3 regions of the Peribacillus sp. NJ4 genome follow, and region 1 is predicted to be linked to each of the others. Evidence: riboswitches for the same ligand, from Rfam matches in the RefSeq annotation. Region 1 holds a riboswitch; each other region holds the start of a gene.
The links. Region 1 has a riboswitch for preQ1 ahead of queC (7-cyano-7-deazaguanine synthase QueC). Riboswitches for the same ligand answer to the same signal wherever they lie in the genome.
Positions count from the first base shown of each region.

Region 2: it holds a riboswitch for preQ1, as region 1 does, so the genes downstream of both, QUF94_RS24800 (QueT transporter family protein) here and queC (7-cyano-7-deazaguanine synthase QueC) in region 1, are expected to answer to the same signal.
Region 3: it holds a riboswitch for preQ1, as region 1 does, so the genes downstream of both, queF (preQ(1) synthase) here and queC (7-cyano-7-deazaguanine synthase QueC) in region 1, are expected to answer to the same signal.

Region 1 is NZ_JAUCFQ010000001.1:1,423,476-1,431,318, forward strand. Features, by position in the region: gene QUF94_RS07145 (hypothetical protein) at 249-461, opposite strand; gene QUF94_RS07150 (methyl-accepting chemotaxis protein) at 926-2,605, opposite strand; PreQ1 riboswitch class I at 2,792-2,834, shown strand; gene queC (7-cyano-7-deazaguanine synthase QueC) at 2,890-3,555, shown strand; gene queD (6-carboxytetrahydropterin synthase QueD) at 3,555-4,025, shown strand; gene queE (7-carboxy-7-deazaguanine synthase QueE) at 4,018-4,746, shown strand; partial or broken gene QUF94_RS07170 (DUF4260 domain-containing protein) at 4,810-5,157, opposite strand; gene QUF94_RS07175 (TetR/AcrR family transcriptional regulator) at 5,211-5,780, opposite strand; gene QUF94_RS07180 (hypothetical protein) at 6,166-6,453, shown strand; gene QUF94_RS07185 (HD domain-containing protein) at 6,500-7,471, shown strand; gene QUF94_RS07190 (SRPBCC family protein) at 7,668-7,843, opposite strand, start outside.
Region 2 is NZ_JAUCFQ010000001.1:4,959,567-4,967,409, reverse strand. Features, by position in the region: gene QUF94_RS24810 (PAS domain-containing sensor histidine kinase) at 1-903, opposite strand, end outside; gene QUF94_RS24805 (TVP38/TMEM64 family protein) at 1,020-1,676, opposite strand; gene QUF94_RS24800 (QueT transporter family protein) at 1,797-2,282, opposite strand; PreQ1 riboswitch class I at 2,289-2,333, opposite strand; gene QUF94_RS24795 (YbaK/EbsC family protein) at 2,484-3,005, shown strand; gene QUF94_RS24790 (hypothetical protein) at 3,148-3,960, shown strand; gene QUF94_RS24785 (DUF3892 domain-containing protein) at 4,045-4,341, opposite strand; gene adhP (alcohol dehydrogenase AdhP) at 4,618-5,631, shown strand; gene QUF94_RS24775 (sigma-54-dependent transcriptional regulator) at 5,673-7,103, opposite strand; gene QUF94_RS24770 (sensor histidine kinase) at 7,108-7,843, opposite strand, start outside.
Region 3 is NZ_JAUCFQ010000001.1:4,894,846-4,902,688, reverse strand. Features, by position in the region: gene QUF94_RS24500 (YfmQ family protein) at 189-632, shown strand; gene QUF94_RS24495 (BA3454 family stress response protein) at 1,290-1,424, opposite strand; gene QUF94_RS24490 (DMT family transporter) at 1,652-2,488, opposite strand; PreQ1 riboswitch class I at 2,640-2,685, shown strand; gene queF (preQ(1) synthase) at 2,792-3,289, shown strand; gene QUF94_RS24480 (aspartate kinase) at 3,489-4,835, shown strand; gene QUF94_RS24475 (nitroreductase family protein) at 5,281-5,841, opposite strand; gene QUF94_RS24470 (ABC transporter ATP-binding protein) at 6,297-7,843, shown strand, end outside.

The DNA.
Region 1 (7,843 bases):
AAAATACCCATGGGTCTAAAAATGATCTTTTCCTTAAACATGAAATAAACTAAAGTTAATCCAATTTTTTTAAAAAATACCTAGTTTCTTCTATTGATATAGTGTTAAAAGAAGAATGAAAAATAGAAAAAGCCCAGATGTATATCTGAGCTTTCGGCTTATATATTTTAAATGAATCCGAATGGGTTATAATCCCGTTTGTGGGTTAGGAGCTACAACATTAGTGGCTGATTATGGAAGGGATCTGTTTAACTGGATTTCTTTCTGTCGGAAATCTCAAGGTTGGAGCCTTTTTTACCGCCATCAATTACATAAAATCTAGGAGCTAATCTCCTTTTTCCTTGATTTTCAGGATTCATCTTCATATAATTTTCGTATTCTTTGCGAAAGAATTCTTCGGTTTCCCGTTCCATTGCTTTGCTTTCGTTAAAATCTGCGATGAATTTGAAAAAACGTTTCATATGAATTCCTCCTTATGGGGTTAAAAGGTCTTAGTTTAATAGTGACATATTGTTAGTGAAGTTTAACCTTTTTTTCAATTTTTTAGAAAAAGTTATGATTTTGTGTGAATAAAGTTGTGAATGGTGTGGTTTGAATGAAAGTATGTAATGGATAGGTACCCGTGCATTGTGTTGAAATGAACTGTCCGGATCAAGTGAATCCGTGTACCGGGATTTGCGGTAAGCAGGTATTGGAAATGATGATTATTGCAGTTAAATTATTCCTATAATAATATTTATTATACACTAAATATTCTGAAAATAAACGAAAATATTCACATCTAACCGCTTTTGACGGATTTGTCTTTTGATGAATCATTAATGTGTATAGTGTTTTATTCCCCGAATATACGAAAACGAAACAATTCACATCATGGAGGGAAAATAAGCAATTTCCCGTATTAAGTAACGGGAAATTGCTAGTATCATAATTTGAATTTCTTAACCTGTTCAGTCAGCAGTTCAGCAGACGATGCAAGTTCACTGGCATGATTAGTGATTTCATCCATTGAAGAGCTGGATTGTTGGGCGGAGGCGGAGACTTGTTCGATTCCTGCCGCGGACTCTTCGGAAACGGCTGCGATATCTTCGATAGCCTGATTGATTTTTTTACTATTAGTAGAGATATATTTCAATTCATCTGTAATATGCTGTATTTTCATGCCTATATTCCCGACAGAGTGATTGATTGTTTCAAAGGTTCGTCCAGTGAGCGTAATCTGTTTCGTGCCTTCATCCACTTGTGTATAACCATCTTCCAGGGAGTGGACGACCGTTTTTGAACCTGTTTGTATAGCGGAGACAATATCGGTGATGTCCCCAACCGAGTGTGTGACCTCTTCAGCGAGTTTACGCACTTCAGCTGCGACGACGGCGAAGCCCTTGCCATGTTCACCTGCGCGTGCAGCTTCTATGGCCGCATTCAGCGCCAATAGATTGGTTTGATTGGATATATCCTTGATGACCAGCACAAGCTGCGAGATTTCCTGTGATTGAGAATCGAGTCCTTTCACTTGCTCAACGGCATTTTTGACAATCCCATCTATAATCTCCATTTGTTGGACTGAACTGCGCATTAAAGTGGTGCCCTCCTTAGACAAGGAAAGGATCTCGGTTGAACTTTGAGATACTTCCACTCCTTCAAGATAGGCCTCCACGATCTTGCCTGTGAAATCATCCATCATGCGAACCATTTCAGCTGCCCGGTTGGCTTGTGACTCCGAACCTTCCGAAAGTTCGTACATGGTAGTCGCTATCTGCCTGCTGCCCTGTTGGACTTCATTTGCCGATTGAGTCAGATCCTCGCTTTGGCTGGAAACGGATTCGGATACAACCAGCATTTTTTCGATCGTATCACGAAGGTTTTTCTGCATTTGGTTGGCGGATACCGTTAATTCGCCTATTTCATCCTTGGACTTTTGCTCCAGGGGCTCATGATTCAGCTGCCCATCAGCTATCATTCTCATTCTGTCCCTGATTTTAAGGAGAGGGGTGGTAATGAGGTTGGCAGTCACAAGCGCGAGCAGAAGGCCGATAATGACAGCCGCAATCGAGATGATGATACTTGTCGTCTTGACCGATTTCCCGCTTGCGATCACGCTTTCCCCTGAAGCGACAATCAATTCCTCACGTTCCAAAGTCAGCTCCTTGAGCCCTTCCGTCACTTCATCGTCGACCGGTGCCACTTCATTTTTGAGTATTTCTTTAGCGCGTTCTTCATTTCCTTTATCATATTGAGTATATACCCGGTCTACAATCATCGTCCTCCAATCCACGCTTTTCTCGATCAATTCCTTCGCTTTATCAGAATCGCTTATGGCCAAAAGATCCTCCTGGATGGCCTTGCTATCCTCTGTATATTGTAAAAACCTTTCTTTATAACTCTCGTCGCCATATAAAATATAGGCTCTTGCTAGTGCGGTTCTTTGTGCTAAATTATATAGTAGCTTTTCGTCTTGGATAAGAAGTGGAAGTTCCTCATCAATGATATCCTGAGACTGTTTAAGTGACTTGTTGCTGCTATAAATATTGAATGCTCCTAAGATGATACATAAAGATATGATGAGAGAAAATGCCACCAATATCTTTCCTTTAATGCTTTTCAAATTAATGATCCCCTTTATCGATATTTTATTCACTCTTTTTTATCGGATGAATAATGGGATATTTAAGCAGAAGAGGTGATGATCAAGGTTTCCATTAGGTCTAATTTTCAATAAATATAAACATCTTGATTTCTTTTTGTTTTCAAGTTACTATTGACTTGGAAAAATATTATATTCCGCGTTAAGGCGGAAGAGGTTCTAGCTACCCTCTCAAAAAAACTAAGGAGAAACAGTGCTCTATTCTTAGGGTGCTGTTTTTTTCCGTAAAAAGGAGTTTTATAGAAATGAAGAAGAAAGAAAAGGCAGTGGTTGTGTTTAGCGGAGGGCAGGATAGTACGACGTGCCTGTTCTGGGCGATGGAGAGATATGAGGAAGTGGAAGCGGTAACGTTTGATTATAATCAGCGGCACAGCCTGGAAATCGAATGCGCTCAAAAGATTGCCAATGAATTGGGCGTGAACCATCATATTCTTGACATGTCGCTGCTGAACCAACTGGCACCGAATGCGTTGACAAGAAGTGATATTGCAGTGGAGGACGGAGAAGACGGGGAATTGCCGTCGACGTTCGTACCAGGGAGGAATTTGCTGTTCCTTTCGTTTGCCGGAGTGTTGGCCAGTCAGATTGGCGCTAAACACATTGTCACCGGTGTCTGTGAAACGGATTTCAGCGGATATCCGGACTGCCGTGATGTATTCATCAAATCGTTGAACGTTACCTTGAACTTGTCGATGGACCAGTCATTCGTGATTGATACGCCGCTTATGTGGCTTAATAAAGAGGAAACATGGGAGCTTGCGGATCAGCTCGGAGCGTTCGACTTTGTTCGCGAAAAGACCCTGACATGCTATAACGGAATCATATCCGATGGCTGTGGAGATTGCCCGGCATGTAAGTTGCGGAAAAAAGGACTGGATGACTATGTAAGCAGACGGAAGGTGCTTTCATGATGTACGGTTTTACTATAGTGGATAAACTCCAAAAAATAGATGAAGATATTCAGCGCAGCCAATTGAAATATACCACCAAGAGGGTTCTGGTCAGTAAGGAGTTCACCTTTGACGCAGCGCACCACCTACATGACTATGAAGGAAAATGCAAGAACTTGCATGGCCACACGTATAAGGTCATTTTCGGCTTGAGCGGGTATACGGATTCACGTGGTTTGATGATAGATTTCGGGGACATCAAGAATATATGGAAAAATGAAATTGAAGTCCACCTTGATCATCGTTATTTGAATGAAACCTTGCCACTCATGAATACAACGGCTGAAAATATGGTTGTCTGGATTTATGAAAAAATGGCCGAAGCCCTTTCATTAAAAGATTATGAGGGTGCTAGAGTCGAATTTGTCCGACTATACGAAACGCCGACAAGTTATGCTGAAGCCAGACGGGAGTGGATGGAAAGTGAGTAAACTCCCGGTTATGGAAATCTTCGGACCGACCATCCAAGGTGAGGGAATGGTCATTGGCCAAAAAACCATGTTCGTTCGGACGGCAGGCTGCGATTATTCCTGTGCCTGGTGTGATTCCGCATTTACTTGGGATGGCACCGGTAAGGAAGATACCGTCCAAATGACTGCCGAAGAAATATGGGATGAGCTGAAGCGAATTGGGGGTTCCGGCTTTTCCTTCGTGACGATATCAGGCGGAAACCCGGCACTGCTGAAAAACCTAAATGGCTTGGTAGAAATCTTACATGAAAATAAAATGAAAATAGGTGTGGAAACACAAGGGAGCCGATGGCAGGATTGGTTTCTCGATATTGATGAACTGACCATATCACCTAAGCCGCCGAGCTCAAGAATGAACACGGACTTTACGGTGCTTGACCGAATCATATCGAACCTTGCCAATCGAAACCCTGAAAACCATGTCTCATTGAAAGTTGTCGTCTTTAACGAAGAAGATTACCAGTATGCCAAAAATGTGCATGGCCGTTACCCGGATATTCCGTTTTATCTGCAGGTCGGCAATGATGACAGCACGACGGCTGATGATAATCAATTGATCAGCGGTCTTTTGAAGAAATACGAAGAGTTAATTGATAAAGTGATAGCCGATGATGAATTGAATGATGTGAAAGTGCTGCCCCAGCTGCATACCTATATATGGGGTAACAAGCGAGGCGTGTAAAGAAAAGAGAGCAGGAGGCAGTGTGATGCGTAATCACACTGCCTTTTACATGTGGAAAGCTTCCTATACCTTTTGAAGGTGTGTAGCTTTGAAGGATGATGTGTATTTAAGGCCATACCCAAATAAGCGGTCCATTCCAATATGTGCGGTCCAAATTAAACCAATCATCATACATGCATCCGACTTTAGAAAAACGGCTAGCAAAATCATGAAGATCGACATGGTATAAGTATGGAAAAAGTTATAAACTTTTGCTCCAACTCGTTCATCGATCGAATAGGCCAACATGGAAACATCAGGAGACAAAATCAATAAAAGGAAAATCTACCAGCTGAATTCAAATAACGAATAGACGTAAATCATTGCTAAAAGGACCATGAGTCCTTCGATATGAAGGAATTTCTTTACCATTTTAAAGCCCCCTAAAATTCAATTAACCATTGGTTAATAATATTCATGAAAAATTAGATAATGTTCTTGATGATATTTTTCACGTGAAAATCAGCTAAACCTTTTACATCCGGATAAGATAGATCAGAATTAATATAAAACGTTATGAATCCGTGAAGAGACAGGAAAATGGACCATATGGATGCAGGATTCAGTTTGTTGTCGGTAAGGTCTGTCAAGGACTGGATTAGCTTTTCGTAGGTCTTATTGGAATCGATTTGAAGTAAATGCTGAATTTCTTTTTCCTTGGATAAAAACATGATGGAATAATGATTCTGTTGGGTTAAACCGAACTCTATGAAGCACAATAAAATCTTTTCGATTTTTCGGGAAGGGTCATTTTCCGACATGATGATATCATCGATTAAAATATTTAAGACGGAAAAATCCGTTTTAACCAAACTATAAAATATTTCTGCCTTATTTTTAAAGTGATAATAAATGGCCCCATGGCTGCAATCCAATGATTTAGCCAATTGTCTCATTGAGACGTTCGAATACCCTTCGGTGGCAAAAAGATGTCTAGCTTCATTCAATACCATTTCCCTGGATAATTCTTTACCTGCCGTTTTCCTTGGCGACATTATAGCACCCCCTTATTTATTGACCACTGGTTAATTAGGATGATATCGTACTGATTTTCAAATGTCAAATATTAGACATTCTTCTGAATAAATGTTTTTTTAGTGGACTTTTCCATTGGAAGCAACCGAAATCGCCATCGCCAATAGTAAACCTGAAACCGAAAGGAACACTTGCAGTCTTACGGTTTAAGGGGAGGATAAAGTTGCAAAGGCAGCAGTGGGCGAAGATGCAGAATTCATTTCCAGTTCCCTTAACCAGAAATTTGAATGTCCTTGTAACTGAAAGAAGGAACCCGCTATATATGAGCTTGACTAATTTTTTTAACCAGTTATATCCTTTTATGGTAGTATAAGGTCATATAGATAGCTTGGAAGGGATGAATAAATGAAAAATAAATTCGGTATTTTGTCTTCAATTATCATAGTCTTGACTGCTTTTTTTTTATTCACTAAACCTTATAAAAATAAAACAAAACCTGTAGAAGACATTTTTGAAGTGTATCCGACAGATCAGGTAATAAAAACAAATGAAATGATATTCATAGAGGGTATTGATGAGGTCAATCCAGGGAATATCGATTTGAATGATGAAGAGGAGTTAGAAAAATTGGTAAGGAAGCAATATGAGCAAAATCAAAAGGGGGAAATAATTTTCACAGAAGAAAATCAGTGAAATCACCTGCCTGTAATGAGTAAACTAATGGGGGAGGTGGCAGTTATTGATAGTTTCGGATAGTATCTATGGGAAACACATTGTAGAGGGAGTTCTCGAAGAGTTGATAGTAAGCAAACCGCTCCAAAGATTGAAGGGGATACATCAAGGCGGGGCAAGTTATTTAGTTAATGAGAAGTGGGACGCCACACGGTTTGACCATTCAATAGGTGTGATGCTTTTAATAAAATCGCTTGGTGGGTCATTGGAGGAACAAATCGCGGGCTTGCTGCATGACGTATCCCACACTGCATTCTCACATGTAATTGATTTCGTTCTGGATTGTAAGGATGAAGATTATCATGAAAAAATATATGAACATGTCATTATGGAATCCGAAATCCCCTTAATACTGAAGAGGTATGGATATGAATGTGAAGATATTTTTCAATCAAAATGGGAATTGCTTGAACAGCCAGCACCTGAGTTATGCGCCGATCGGGTAGATTATACTCTCCGGGATATGTATCAATACGGACATATCACACTGGAATCCGTTCATGACTTTCTAAACCATGTAATCATAATTAATGGAAGGATGTATTTGGATAATATTGAATCGGCGGAATGGTTTGTAGAAACGTATTATAGCGAAGTTATTGATTTTTTCATGGACCCACTTAATATATATGGCTATGATATCTTGGCAAAGACCTTAAAATTGGCTTTGGCTAACAACCTGATCAGCCTTGATGACTTACTAGGTACAGATGAAGAAGTCATGTCCTTATTAAGCTCCACTGAAGACCATGAAGTGCAAAATCTGTTAAACCGGATCCATGGTAACGTAAAGCTGAAAGAAGATCAATTGGACTACGATATTCATCTGAAAAATAAAGTGCGGCTCATTGATCCTTCCGTTATTCAAGGAGCCAATTTAGTAAGAGCCTCCAATTTATCGGGAAAAGTCAAGAACATGGGGATTAAAGCCCATAAAAAAGCTTCGAAGGGCATGTATCTAAAAGTGATTTCCGATTGAATTTCGTGTCACAGCATACGGTAAATGAAAAACCCAAGGGTGACATCCATCCTTGAGTTTTTTTCTCCGAATAATACGGAAAAATTAAGAAAATGATATAGTCCAACCAAGACTTGTAAGCCTTCTTTTTTTGAACATCGAAGAAAAAGCCTTTATTTAGTTGGGCATTCCCAACTGCCATTGATTCTTTTAATAACTAAAAAACTATTGACGCTCTCAAATTATTAACGCCATTTTCTAAATAACCCTTTAAACAGGTTAATGTATATACCCAACCTTCTTTTTGTCCTATCATTTTGTTTATTATTTCTGGGTCATCTTCATTCAAACCGGATTCGTTTACTTCGATAATTGTACTCGTATTATCTAACT
Region 2 (7,843 bases), 3.5 Mb from region 1:
CATCATCGGGACAAACGTACAAGAAAGTAAGATGGACTTCCCGTACTTCGTTAGGAATTCTATATCTTTCCCTTTCTTAATCCCCTTATGGTTTTCGATGACATATTGGCAAGATGTACGAATCAGTTCCGCATCTTCTGTTGAAAAGTTCAATTTAATGAATGAGGCTCCATGTATTTCTTCCTGTTGAAAGCCTGTTACCGTTTCAAACCTAGGATTTACGGTCGTGATCATTCCGTTTAAATCAAGCATCAGCATCGGATAAGGGTTGTGTTCAAACAATGATTTATAGCGTTGTTCACTATCGAATAATTGATTCTCAGCGACAACCCTTTCAGAAATATCCCTGCCGATGACTACTAAGCCTTTTCGTGAACCATCCTCATTGAACAGGGGAACTTTGATCGTATCAAAGGTCTTGTGATTGCCGTCGGGAAGAGGGATGATTTCCTCACACCTTGTGATTTCCCCTTTTACCCACGTTTCTTCATCGGAACCTTCACAGTAGATCAACGACTCTTTATAAAATTCGGAGTATTCTGCGAGCTCGCTGTCTTTTTTTCCCTTATAGTCTACATGCTCCAACTGAAATAATTGCAGCCCGAAGGTATTGGACTCAAGCCATCGGCCATCACCATCCTTGAAGTTAACGAAATCCACCATTGAATTGATGAGTGTGCGCCGGCGTTGTTCCGCTTCTTTTAATTGTTTGAATTCTTCCCTTTTAGCTAAATAAAGATATAAGATCAAGCCTATTGATAAAAGGAAAACAATGCCTTCCACTCTCTGAAGTTGAATGAAGACCTCTTTGTTATGGATATTTGTAGTTAAAAAAAAGTCGAACACGACTAGTGTAAGAATCCCGGATAGGATATATATTGCTAAGATGGAGCGTTTGGACATGGAGATTCTCCCTGATTTTAAGACATTTCAAAGGTAAAATTACATACACATTTTAACAAACTATCGGAAAAAAATATATGCAGAATCCTAAATAAAAAAACAGGGGCCAATGTAGGTCACCTGTTTTTTCTGAATAAGGTTAGGTTCTTTTTCTTTTTTGCACGCTTATAGATAATGAAAAATAATAAGAAGAGGAGTGCGAGTGCAACTAGCGTGTATTGGTTCATTTCAACAGATAGGAGTCCATATGGAATTAGCGATAGGAAGAAGAAGTATATCAGGTTGCCAAGTGCCGTCGCTAATAAAAAATCCTTGAAAGTGACGGTGCTGACTCCAGCTGCCAAGTTAATTAAACTTGTTGGGATAAGCGGGAAAATCCTGCCTGTAAACACGTACATGAAGCCATGCTCCACAACAGTTTTTTGCCATTTTTCACCCATCTTCTTTAAGAGAAGTTCCTGAAACCAATTTCTTGCTGCATAAAAAATGAATCCTGAAGCAACGACACTTGTAAACCAACTCCATAGGTAGCCATATATGAATCCGAATATCGTGACATTGATAGTCAGGAGCAAAATTAAGGGGATGAGTGTAAATGAATTTTGGACAAACATCAATACGAATGTCACAATAAAAGTGAGCAAAAGGTTTTCCTTCAATATGCTAATAACTGAATCCAAGTCACTTTTCCAAATCAAAGTAAATAATTCTGCATTTGAAAAAATAAATAATGCGATTACCAGTAGACCTGTTAAGGTCAGGACTTTTTTCAAAGGGTCACCACCATTCTGACTAATAGTTTATCATTTTTAAGTTAATTGGTGAAAAAAGAGCTGTCGCATGATGCAGACAGCTCTTTTACATTATAGTGGGTTCACGAAGAGAAGATTCCTTTAAAGCCACTTTTCAAACTGAATTCTTTTGTTCATTCCATAAATGATTGGCGCGCCAATCAAGAGGACAACGAATTCACCGACAGCCGTGGTCATCCAGCTTAACCAGAATGGTAAGCCAAAGGCAAGGTTCAGTTCAATGGCAATTAAAAACATTGTGAACGTGAAAAAGATGATCGTGGCGATCATCCGCCCTTTAATGCCTTTTATGAAACGTGAAACAAAAATGACAAGCAGCAAGGCGAGTAAGGATTGCCCCACCCCAAAAATTAAATCATATGGAACCATCGGTGAAAAGAGCAGATTCGATATGAAGACGCCGCCGACAATACCATAGATATATTTTTTATTGAATACAATAAGATGGTTCAACATTTCCGGTACACGAAATTGGAACATCTCAAAAGCTATTGGTTTAAACACCAATGAGACCGCCACATACAAGGCAGCCAATAACCCGTTTATCACGAGTGTACGAACATTCATTTTACTCTCTCCCTAGTTTTTTATCGTGGGATGGTTACGAACCACGTATAGGCGTTTGCCCGATGATTAATAGTATCCCAAGTAAGCTTGTTTCGTCAATTTGTAAAGAATGGTTTTAATTACAAGCATCCATAGGATTTTGATTTATGGCAATGAAGGATGATATTATTTTTATATGTACTTCAAAGGAGTGAATATAATATGTCTATCGCGAGTGTCAAAGGCCATTTTAAACAATGGGATCGGGAAGGCGATGTAATGGAGTTCGAAACATCGAGCGCTACGGTGAGTGATGCTGCAGAAACCATCGGTGTTATCCCAGCGAGGATCGCTAAGACTCTTTCCTTTAGGGGGGAAGGTGATGATGCGATTTTGGTTGTAGCGGCTGGGGACGCAAAAGTGGATAATAAGAAATTTCGTCAGATGTTCGGTTTCAAGGCACGGATGCTGTCACCCGAGGAAGTGCTTGAGCAGACCGGCCATGCCATCGGAGGAGTTTGTCCGTTTGGTCTGGCAAACGATCTAGCTGTTTTTCTTGATGTATCGATGAAACGCTTTGAGTCATTGTTCCCGGCATGCGGCAGTACGAACTCTGCAATAGAACTTACACCCGCGGAATTATTTGAATATTCAGGAGCAAAGGATTGGGTGGATGTTTGCAAGGCTTGGAATGAAGAGGGGAATGAGGAAACGGCAGCAGGCAATGCAGTGGAAGGCTTTTGATTAATGGTACCAAAAAGATCCACATGAATGGGATAAAGTCCACTTGGGTGGACTTTATTTGTGGGGGCCGTATGCATTTTAGCGGTCTATAATTTTAAAGCGGAAAATCGTGTAGAAAGTGTTCCTGAGCGGAGGGTGAAAGATGTTAAATGGAAGCCAAAGAAAAAGCAATAGCAGCTATCTTAGTCTTAAAACTCTTTATGAAGAAAATATCACGGTTAAGAGCATAGCCCAGGAGCTTGAGTTTTGCCATACAAACGATCTGGCGCTGGATATTCGGAAAGCATTGGAAAAAAAGAATTTTGATATATTGGCAGTGCAAGATCAAGGGGAAATCATCGGATATATCGAAAGGGAAGAACTGGGTGAAGGGAGCATTTCGGAATATTTGAGAAACTTTTCACCAAGGGAAATGGTTTCGGATTCAACGCCTTTGATCCAGCTGCTCCATATTTTCAAGAATAAAACAAGGGTCTTCGTATTAGAGAATAATTCAATTAAAAAGTTGATTACCCATGCCGACCTTCAAAAGCCTCCAATCAGGATGCTGATATTTGGATACATTACCTTATTGGAAATGAGGATGAGCGATATCATCATGGATAGATTCGGCGACGGAAGCTGGCATCCAATGATCAGCGAAGACCGTTTAGAAAAGGCAACCGAATTATATAGGAGGAGAATCGATAAAAATGAGGATATCAATTTAATAGAGTGCCTGCAAATCAGTGATAAATTCGATATCATACATAAGGATGAAGAATTGAGGTGCTTCTTCCAAATCCCTTCGAAAAGTAAAGGGAAGAAGGATGCGAATGCCATCCGGAAATTACGGGATAAGATTTCCCATGCAAATGAACTGGGACTGGACATGTCGTGGATGGAAATCATTGAGGTTGTCGAGTCCTGTGGGCAACTGCTCGAAATCTCTGAATACTATCAGTATGAAAAATAAGGATCCGGCTATCATGCTGGTTCTTTTTAATGTTTAACTCCAGACAGAAAAAAACTGCCCATATCAGGCAGTTTCCCCGAAAACTCAAAACTCCGGCAGTTGATCCAGGTTATTTTCTTTTATCCCATCAGGCTCACTCCGCAATATATCACGTCCATATTTATGAAAGACGTCAACGTTGGCCAGGATGCCTGCTTTGGCTTCCGAAAGGGCAGTGGGGTAGTCGAGTTCGCGGCCGGAGTTGGTCTTGATGGCGATAATATTGTCCTCTTCATTTTTCCTTACGGCGATGATTTCTTCTTTTCCTGCTGAATCAAGTTGGTTTGCTTGCGGTGTTCCCTGCTGTTTATAGGATTCATAAGCTTTTTCAAATTGGTCCATGTTTTGGACACCTCCCATTTATAGGGTGAGCTATTTTTTCTGCAATATACAAACCGGATTTCGTCCAACTTGAGCCGTTAATTCGTCCAAAAGCGCCGAATTTTCGGCACTTTTTTAAATTGGATGCTGTCGTCTTGGCCTTTTTGCATTGGCATGGCACTTGCATCTTGTATAAGTGGAGTAAGAAATAATATCCACTTAATTAAGGGAGGAATATGAATCATGAATGTAAAACAAGGGGCAAGCACTTTGAATGCAAAACAACAGGTCAAGACAATGAAAGCAGCGGTAGTCAATGAATTTAACCAAAAACTTGAGATTAAAGAAGTACCCATCCCGGAATTGGAATATGGTGAGATATTAGTGAAAATTAAAGCATGTGGCGTGTGTCATACTGATTTACATGCGGTACATGGCGATTGGCCGGTTAAACCTAAACTTCCGCTTATCCCTGGACATGAAGGTGTAGGTATCATAGAAAAGGTGGCAGAAGGCGTAACTTCCTTGAAAGTCGGTGACCGCGTTGGGATCCCATGGCTTTACTCGGCCTGTGGCGATTGTGAGTATTGTTTGACTGGAAGGGAAACGCTTTGCTTGGATCAATTGAATGCAGGCTACTCCGTGGACGGGGGGTATGCGGAATACTGTAAAGCACCTGCCAAATATGTGGTGAAGGTTCCTGAAGGGCTTGACTTTGCGGAAGTTTCACCGATTTTCTGTGCAGGCGTAACGACTTATAAAGCGCTTAAGGTATCAGAAGCAAAACCTGGTGATTGGGTAGCGGTTTATGGAATTGGCGGATTGGGACATGTTGCCCTTCAATACGCGAAAGCGATGGGCTTTAATGTCATTGCTGTCGATATTCAAGATGATAAGCTTGATCTGGCGGCGGAACTGGGGGCGGATTTCACGGTTAATGGGCTTAAGACTGATCCTGTACAAGTCATTAAGGATAAAGTTGGCGGTGTGCAGGCAGCCATTTCTGTAGCGGTTACGAAAAAAGCATTCGAACAGGCTTACAGTTCAGTCAAGAGGGGCGGGACACTGGTCGTAGTCGGATTGCCGAATGATGAACTTCCAATCCCGATTTTTGATACGGTACTAAATGGGGTAACTGTAAAAGGGTCAATCGTCGGGACGAGAAAAGATTTACAGGAAGCTGTTCAATTTGCGGCTGAGGGTAAAGTCAGAACGAATATAGAGACGAGGAAACTTGATGAAATCAATGATGTGTTTTCAATGATGGAAAAGGGAGAAATCAATGGACGCATCGTATTGACGCTAGAATAGTAACAGAGGAGGATGCCCTGGAACGGGGCATCCCTCTTTTTTTATGTCTGGTTCTTCTCATTTAATATATAGCGTAATTTCCTTATGGATATCTGCAAGCGTTTGGCTGCTTCATTCCGGTTGCCGTAGGTTTTTTGCAGTGCCTGCATGACGAGTTCCTTTCCAATTGTGGATTGAAGCTGTTTGATTTCCGTAAGGATTTCTTCAAGCATCAGTTCATCTTTCTCATTAAAGTCGGCCACCAGCTTTTTTCGCCACTCTTCAAGAAGGTTTTCAGTTGTCTGAATCTCATTCGGACGCTCTTTCTTCTTCGGAGTGACCTGGCTGTTAGATAGCGAGATATCATTGGCTGTTATTTCAGACTTATTGTCTGCAAGAGTTAGCGTGCGCATGACCACATTAGATAGTTCGCGTATGTTGCCTGGCCAGTTGTATTGCTGTAATTTTTCAATGGCTTCATTGGAAAAAGAGATATCTCCATGACCATTTCTCTCAATCAAGTGACGGACAAGCAAGGGAATATCCTCTTTTCGGTTGCGCAAAGGCGGGATATCCAGAGTCACGACGTTCAGTCGGTAAAATAGGTCTTCCCGGAATTTATTTTTGTCCACTGCCTGTTGCAGGTTTTCATTGGAAGCCGCCACTAACCGGGCATTCGTCCGTAATGTCCCGCTGCTGCCAACCCGCATGAATTCCCGTGTTTCCAACACTCGTAGCAATTTGACTTGAATGGCGGGACTCGCATCCGCAATTTCATCAAGGAAAAGCGTACCATTCCCTGCAATTTCGAAAAAACCCTTTCGCAACTGGGTAGCTCCGGTGAAAGCCCCCTTTTCATGGCCGAATAATTCGCTTTCAAGCAGGGATTCAGAGATCGCTCCACAATTGATGCCGATAAAAGGTTCATGGTTTCGGGGGCTGGCTATGTGGATGAAACGTGAAAGCACTTCTTTGCCGCTGCCGGTTTCTCCTTCAATTAATACATTGACTGATTTTTGGGCAACCTTGAATGCCGTTTCAATCAAACTCTTCATTAAAGTACTTTCACCGACAATCAATCCTGATTCCTCGGCTAGCTTATGGATGAAATGTTGATTCAAATCTTCATTTTCATTCAATAGGTTGTCAATTTGCTTTTCCAATACTTCAATATCCACAAAGGGTTTTTCCATATAATCACTCGCGCCAAGTTTCATTGCATCAACAGCGGTCTTGACGGTGCTGTATCCGGTCATGATCAGTACCTTGCAACGCGGCTGTAGTTGTTTTAGATGTTGCAGGAGGGAAAGGCCATCACAATCCGGAAGCTTCAGGTCTATCAGTGCTACATCAAAACGCTGCTGATTCCAATCGATTTCATGGAAATCCTTTCCGCTATTCACAACTTGTACGAGGTAACCTTTCATCGTAAAAAGGCGGGATAGAAAAGTCCCAACTTCTTTCTCATCGTCTACCACAAGTAAATGGATCACTTTATCATCGCCTTTCCTCTTCTGCTTGCAAGGGAAGCCTCAGGAAAAAAGTGCTTCCTTGTCCTGATTTGCTCAAAACGTCAATCTTGCCACCATGGTCTTTGGCGATGCCAAGGCTTACGGACAGCCCCAAACCTGTACCTTTTTCACGGTCTTTAGTCGTATGAAAGGGATGGAATATGAAGGGAAGGCGTTCTTTTTCAATCCCCGTTCCATTATCAGTCACCTGTACCACCATGAACTTGTCTTCTGAATAGGTAGTGATCGAAATCGATTTTTCCGATAGAGAGGACTCATCCAATGCGTCCTTGGCATTCAATAACAAGTTGATGATGATCTGTTCTATTTGGGGTTGGCTGCCCTTTATGAAAGGAAGGTCTTCCTGAAGGGAAAGATGAAGGGAAATTTGCTTCTTCCCCAGTTGAAACTTCAAAAGGTTCAGAACCTGATGAATGGCTTCGTTAATAGAGTAATAGTGGAATCTATACTCATCCTGCCTCGAAAAGGTAAGCAGGCTTTTCACTATTTGCCTGCATCGGTCCCCGCAAATCTTAATATCGTTCAAAAGCATATAGTCCAGATTGTCATGGGGAGTTTTCCGTAATAAAATCTGGGAGTTACCAAGAATGGCCGTTAAGGGGCTATTCAATTCATGGGCAATCCCTGCTGCCATTTCACCGATCGCCCCAAGTTTACCGGCATGCAATAGCTGGACCTCCATCTGTCTTCTTTCGGTGACA
Region 3 (7,843 bases), 3.5 Mb from region 1:
TTTCGGAACATTATATTCATAAGGGCAAAATTTACTCTTTTTGAAGCGCTCCCGTGCGTTTAAGTGCGATGTTTTACTAAAGTAAAACGTTAATATAAAAGACACATTTTCTAAGAAAAACTATCTGATCCTTTGATATAATAATCTATATAAGAAATTAATATATGACGTAGCGGAGATGATGAAATATGACATTGCCGGTTTTGATTTTGACAATTCTATTAAGTTTGCTTAAATTATTAGTTACCTGCCTTCCAACCGATGCAGTGAATTGGATTATCAGCAAATTTAAAATACATTCAGAACTTAGTGACGAGAATGCAATCGTAACCTTTGACGGAAGACGTTTGGAAAGTGAAGATAAAATAAAAGTTATTAATTATTTTAATAAGGCTAAATTTTTGAAAAAGAATCATATATTCCCTGGTAATGAGCAATTGTTTTTACATCCAGAGAACAGTGGGACTCCATTAGTCATTGATACTAAAAGAGGTAAAAAAGATGTTAGGTTATTTGTGTACATGTACAACGACCGTGTGGATGTAGTTAAGCAGTACAGGAAGAAATTAGTTTCGTATAGTCTGCTTTCCGATAGCCTCCAAGAACGCTCTATGCCATTAAGTTTAAATTAAAAGACATTAAAAATGGCAATCTTTAAAAAAGAACATCTCAGACTGTAGGCAACTCGAAAGAAAAGCGAGTTTGCCTGCAGTTTTTTTATTTAAAAAAGGTTCCAGTTGTTTTCAGACGCTCCCTTTCCGCCGACTGTCTGCAAAGCCACCTCGCCGCAAGCGTCTTTGGTGACTCGGTAAGCTGGTTTTTCGGCAGGAGTGTCGTGAAATTTCTTCAATCCAGTGAGGTTTCATCCCATATTAAAGAGAAAAGTATCCTGGAGTATACACTGTCTGTTTTAAAAATATCGTAATGATTCCCTCGGTAATCGCGATAGGGATATGGGATTAGGCCATTCCGTATCCCATTTTGTCGACAAACTGAGGCGGTCTTTAAAAAGATCGTCTTAATTTCTAAATTACTTGTTATTCAAATTGATTGTTGTAACGTTAAAAACGTTTTAAAATTATTGTCACAAGAAAAAACGATTATGTGGATTATATGGGAAAATCGCTATCGAGGGTTCTTTAGAGAATAATACAAATGAAATACAGAAATCAGGATTGAAAAGGGTTTTAAATGTTAATTAATATAAAAACAAAGTGCATAGTGATTTTGGTGAGTTATATCTAAAAAGGTAATAAAAAAAGCAGGTATCTAAATCGATGCCTGCCTTTTTATGCTTTCCATTGTTTTTCCACTTGATGAAGGGCTTGTTGTAAAATTTCTTCTTGATTAGTACCCGGTTTAGTAAGGACGTTAGTTTGATAAGATTTTCCTTGGAAATCAACTGTTACTGTAACTTTTAACATTATGCATCGTTCCTTTCTAGTATTAAATGGGATGGTTGTACTACTTCTTTTATACCCGTGGGAGGAGATTTTTCAAACATTGCGGAAGTAGCAAAAGTTGAGATTTAATATTCAAAATTATCTGATATTTAGCGAGAGATGTCAATACTTTTTTTTGAACCGCTAAATAAAGACGACCTGGCATGTGTGATTATTACAGCCAGGTTGTTTTTTAAAATTAACTATATTCATATTTTGGTTAAGATAATACCGATTAATGCTGCAAGAACGCCGGCAATTTGATAGGATTTTAGTTTTTCTTTGAATAAATAACATCCTGCGAAAACGACAACTAAACAATTTAGGCTGACGACAGGGAAGATGATGCTTGCGATGCCGGTATTCAACGCATAGAAATAACATCCATAGGCTATGATGCTTAAAAAACCTACGATGGAACCAATTTTGACTTCCTGTAGCTTGATTTTTTCTTTCTTAAAGGATAGAACTGAAAGTAGATAAAGAGTTCCGCCCCCATACATTGATACAAGGATGTCGAGGGAGTTTAAATGAAGCCGTGTTGATGTCGTCATCAGAATGCCGAGTACACCAAAAGATAATATGGAAAATAATGTGTGCATCATCCAAGGTAAATATTGGTGGTTGCCCTTGGCGTTAGGTGTATACTGAATGACAAGGGTTGCAAGCAGCATGCAGATGATTCCGCTCCACTGCAGCGAAGAAATATGCTCATGAAAAATTAATGCAGCACATAGGATGGGAAATATTGCATTCGCTGCGATTAATGGTGATGTTAAACTTGCCGGCCCTTTTTCAAAGGCACTTGCCATCTGGATATTACCATTAGCGTTCAGGACACCAATTGCTGCACCAAGCATGATAGACAGCAAGTTCAGGTTCAAACCATCCATAAGTACTCCATAAAATATGGACAAAATGAAAGCTACAAAATAAAAGAAAAATTGAATATGTACCTTTGAGTAACCCTTTCCGCTACTCCATTTAAAAATGCTGTTATTGATTCCGAAACATAAACTGGTGATGAGTGCTGCAAAAATCCACATTGTTTAAATCTCTTCCTTCATGTAGGATAAACTTCTTCTACATTTTAAGCCGAATACATGTGGGAATCAAACTAAAATTAAAAAGTATGATTGACAGATTAGATTTTTTTTTCTATATTTACTATGACAATTTTAAAATATTTCCCGATAAACGGGAGAGGTTCATAGCATCACCCTCTTAAAAAAACTATGGCTTTGATTTTTTTCGCGAATCAACCATATCTTTGATGAGATATGGTTTTTGTTATATAGAGGCCCATTTTATGAATCTCCCCTGACAAACGTGGATGAGGAGGACTTTTTATGTCTGGAAGAAAAGAAGAAGAATTAAAGGAAATTACACTGCTTGGGAATCAAGGGACAAAATATACATTCGACTATGCGCCTGAAATTCTTGAGTCATTCGATAACAAACATCCTAACCGTGATTATTTCGTCAAATTCAATTGCCCGGAATTCACTAGCTTATGTCCGATAACCGGCCAGCCAGACTTTGCAACCATTTACATCAGCTATATTCCCAGTGTGAAGATGGTCGAAAGCAAGTCTTTGAAACTTTATTTATTCAGCTTCCGTAATCATGGTGATTTCCATGAAGACTGCATGAATATCATCATGAACGATTTAATCGAGTTGATGGATCCGAAATATATTGAAGTATGGGGCAAGTTCACGCCTAGGGGCGGGATTTCCATTGATCCATACACAAACTACGGGAAACCAGGGACGAAGTATGAGGAAATGGCGGATTACCGCTTGATGAATCATGATTTATACCCTGAAACTGTGGATAATCGCTAAGATTGGAGAGACAACTGGCTTATGCCGTTGTCTTTTTTTGCCTTTTATTATTCCCTTTCAATAATCACATTGTTTTGTCCTTTTTAAAAATACAAATGTCCTCCTATAGTGGAATTTTTACTTGATTGTTTCGAGAAAAAACGTAATAATAGGGAGAGTTGATTTTGACAGAATATTATTTAAAATAGGGGATGTCGAGATGAAAGTTGCGAAGTTTGGCGGAAGTTCACTTGCGTCAGGTGAACAGTTGAGAAAGGTATTTGAAATTGTGGTTGCTGATCCAGAGAGGAAGTTTGTAGTCGTTTCGGCTCCAGGGAAACGCAATTCCGATGATATAAAGGTGACGGATTTATTGATTGAGGCTGCGGAACAGCAGCTGCGCGGCGATAACGGGGAGCATTTGATCGAAGACGTGGTATCCCGCTATGCGAGCATTGCTGAAGAGCTGGATATATCCGAGGAGGTCATCACAGGGATTCATGAAAATTTAAAAGCACTGTTGCATGCTGACCAATCTAACCAGAAGCGCTATTTGGATGCTTTAAAGGCCAGTGGCGAAGATAATAATGCGAAGCTGGTCGCAGGTTATTTTCAAAGCCGTGGGGTAGAGGCAAAGTATATAAATCCAAAGAAGGCTGGCTTGATCGTTACGGATGTAGATGGATTTACCCAGGTTCAGCCAGAGTCATATGATCGGTTGTATGATCTGCGTGAAGAGCCTGGAATCGTAGTATTTCCAGGGTTCTTCGGATATACGTTAGATGGTGATGTTTTAACCTTCTCAAGAAGCGGTTCCGATATTACGGGTTCGATTCTTGCAAATGGGGTCAAAGCCGATTTGTATGAGAACTTTACGGACGTGGATGCCGTTTATGCGGTGAATCCAAATGTAGTTTCCAATCCGAAGGGAATCCGGGAGTTAACCTATCGTGAAATGAGGGAGCTGTCTTATGCCGGTTTTTCGGTATTTCATGATGAAGCGCTGATTCCTGCATTCCGTGCGGGAATACCTGTCCATATCCAAAATACGAACAATCCGACGGCACAAGGGACCCGCATTGTGAACACGCGGGATAATACGAATGGTCCGGTTATTGGGATTGCAAGTGATAAAGGGTTTTGCAGTATTTACATTAGCAAATATTTGATGAACCGGGAAGTTGGTTTTGGTCGGAAACTGCTGCATATCCTTGAAGATTACGGAGTTTCATATGAGCATATTCCATCAGGCATTGATGATGTGACGCTTATTCTAAGGCAGGACCAGTTGAAGGGTGAAGCCGAGAAGAAAATCATTTCACGAATCAAGAAAGAGCTTCATGCCGATGAAGTGAATGTGGAGCATGATCTTGCCTTAATCATGGTTGTAGGTGAAGGAATGCGTCATAATGTAGGTACAACGGCTAGAGCGTCAAAAGCGTTGGCCGAAGCAAAGGTGAATATTGAAATGATCAATCAGGGCTCTTCGGAGGTTAGCATGATGTTCGGTGTGAAAGGGCACAACGAAGAGACGGCAATTCAGGCATTATATCACGAGTTCTTTTGAGAATGAGAGATTAGAGACCTCCTTGAAAAGGGAGGATTTTTGGTTATCGGGGATATTCCCTTTTGTTCATTGGGATAGAAATGGTGGGCGCAATAAGGGAGAAGTTTCTTGATGCTGAAGAACCAGCATGAGCAAATGGAAGAAGAACGGATGCAAATCAATGAAACCTTTAAGGGGCCGCGGCCAGCGCCATGATTTCCTCAAGCACGTGTCGGATCGAACATGATGAGGGGGCAGAGTAAAGGAATAGATGAATGGATTGATAGCTGGGTTTGAAGAAGAAGCGAATTTATTGATTAAAGGTGAAAAAAGGGGTAGTTGCCGGGATGCCTCATTAAATGCACCGGAGGGATCTTTCAGTGATTATGATAGATGGATTGAACGTTTGCCCTCATTCCCTAAATATAAAAGGAAAGCCTCCAAGATTGGAGGCTTTCCTTTTATGTTAGTCCATAATTGTCAGGAGTTGATCGATCTCTTTCCTGGGGCGTGGGGAAGGGATCATGTCGGGATAGCCAACATGAAGGCTGCCTACGATTTTCTCGCCAGGTTTAACGCCTAAAGCTTCACGAAACTCCATGCTGTGTATCATGCCGTATGTTTCCCATATCATCCCGATTCCTTGTTCCCAGGCAAGCAGGCTGAAATTTTGGATCAAGGCACTTGTAGCTGCATAATCTTCTTCACGTGTCATAGGATTCGGATTCTCTTCCATGATCACTGCGATGAACATCGGGACACCTATAAGTTTATTATATCCTCGCTGTCCGGCTGCGTTTTTCTTTTCAGGGTCCTTCTCTTTTCCTGCCATAAAAGCACGGGTTGCTTCTGCGAGTTTTAAACGGCTTTCGCCATGTACCACGACGAAGCGCCAAGGCTGGGTCATTTTATGGTTCGGTGCCCATGTCGACGTTTCCAATAATGATTGGATGGTATCAATAGGAACAGGAATGTCCTTAAATCGCTTAATGCTGCGCCGTTCTTTAATGATATCTTCAAGTTTCATGATCATCCTGCTCCTTTAATCATATATGTAAGTTCATTAGTTTTTTTAAAAAAAATAATCCCCGGCTGCCTAATATGCTTCCAACGTGAATAAATTACTTGAATAAAGAGGGGGCAATATTCCAGTGACTTGCATTCGCTAATGAGCATATAATTTTTACTAGGCACAGAGAAGCCGGGGCGACATTGTATCTATGTACAATATCAAAAGGGTACGATAAGAGATTATCGTAATTGCTTATCAAATTTCAGAGATCAATAATGAAATTGAAAATCATTATCAATTAGAATTTTCGCTTATTTCCTGTTATTTGTCAAGAGTATTTATTAAAAAAAAATCAAGTTATTTACTAATCCTTTGAATCAGTTAAAATCTTTTAAAAAATCTGTATAAAAATGTATAATGAAAGGATGAAAAGATGCTATCTACATATGAAGAATCGAAGGGTGTCATAGATGAAAAAACTGGCCTCATTTCTTAAGCCGTACTGGCTCTTGATCATTCTTGCTTTAATCTTAATGATTGTCGAGCTCGGTGTAGAACTGTTACAACCTCTATTTATAGCAAAAATAATTGATGATGGCATTTTACAGAAAGATTTATCGGTGGTGATTAAATGGGGAAGCGTCATGGTTGGACTTTCCATTTTTTCATTTATTGGCGGGATCGTTAATTCCTTTACGGCATCACATGTAAGTCAGAGTTTTGGACATGATGTCAGGAAAAGCCTTTTTGGTAAGATACAGGCGTTTTCTTTTGCGAATTTGAATAATATCCCGACTTCCTCGTTGATCACAAGGATGACGAATGATGTGACCCAACTTCAAAATACGGTTTTTATGGGCCTGCGTATCATGGCAAGGGCGCCATTGATCGTAATCGGCGGGGCGATAATGGCCATTGCGGTAGATTTTAAACTCTCCCTTGTTTTGGTCATTTCGATTCCGGTTCTTGTTTTTTTCCTTGGCTGGGTTATGAAACGAGCGGCTATTCTATTTAAGCTCGTACAGAAAAAGCTCGATAATGTCAACGGTGTCATGAGGGAAAACCTGATAGGCATGCGCTTGATCAAAGCCTTTCTTCGTAAGGAGCATGAAATTGGACGGTTTGACGATGCGAATGACGAGTTGAAAAGAAAGACTGTGTCTTCCCTTCGTTTAATTGAAACGACCATGCCTGTACTGATGCTGGTCATGAATGTGGCGATACTGATCATTCTCTGGCTTGGAAGCGAATTTATTACAACGGGAGATATACAGGTAGGGGAAGTTGTGGCGATTGTAAACTATGCCACAAGGATTGCGGCATCACTTTCCGTTTTTTCATGGCTGATCATGGTCATTTCCCGTGCAAAGGCTTCCGCGGAACGTGTGACGGAAATATTTGAAACCCCGATAGATATTGATGAGGGTAAGATGGAAAGCAAGAGTGAGGCCGTCAATGGGGGAGGCATAAAGTTTCTGGATGTATCTTTCCGCTACCCTGGAACCGATGCACCGGTATTGAAAAACTTGAACTTTTCTATCGATCCGGGAGAATCGCTTGCCATCATAGGAGCGACGGGATCAGGGAAAACATCCTTGTTCCAGCTGATTCCGAGATTATACGAAGTTGAAAGCGGCTCCATTCAAATAGATGGCCAGGATGTGAAAGATATTCCCTTGAATTCGCTGCGGAAAAGGATCGGCTATGTACCGCAGGAAGCCCTTCTTTTTTCAGGAACCATAAAAAGTAATGTTGCCTGGGGAAAAGAAGGGGCATCGATGGAGGAAATCAAGGCAGCGGCCATGCATGCCCAGGTTCATGAAACCATAATGAAACTCCCGAAACAATATGAAACGCAGTTAGGGCAAAAAGGAGTGAATCTGTCCGGAGGGCAAAAACAGCGGTTATCGATTGCGAGAGCATTGGTGCGCAAACCGAAGATTCTCCTTCTGGATGATAGTACGAGTGCGCTGGATTTGAAAACGGAAAGTAGATTACTCATCGCTTTAAAGGCCTA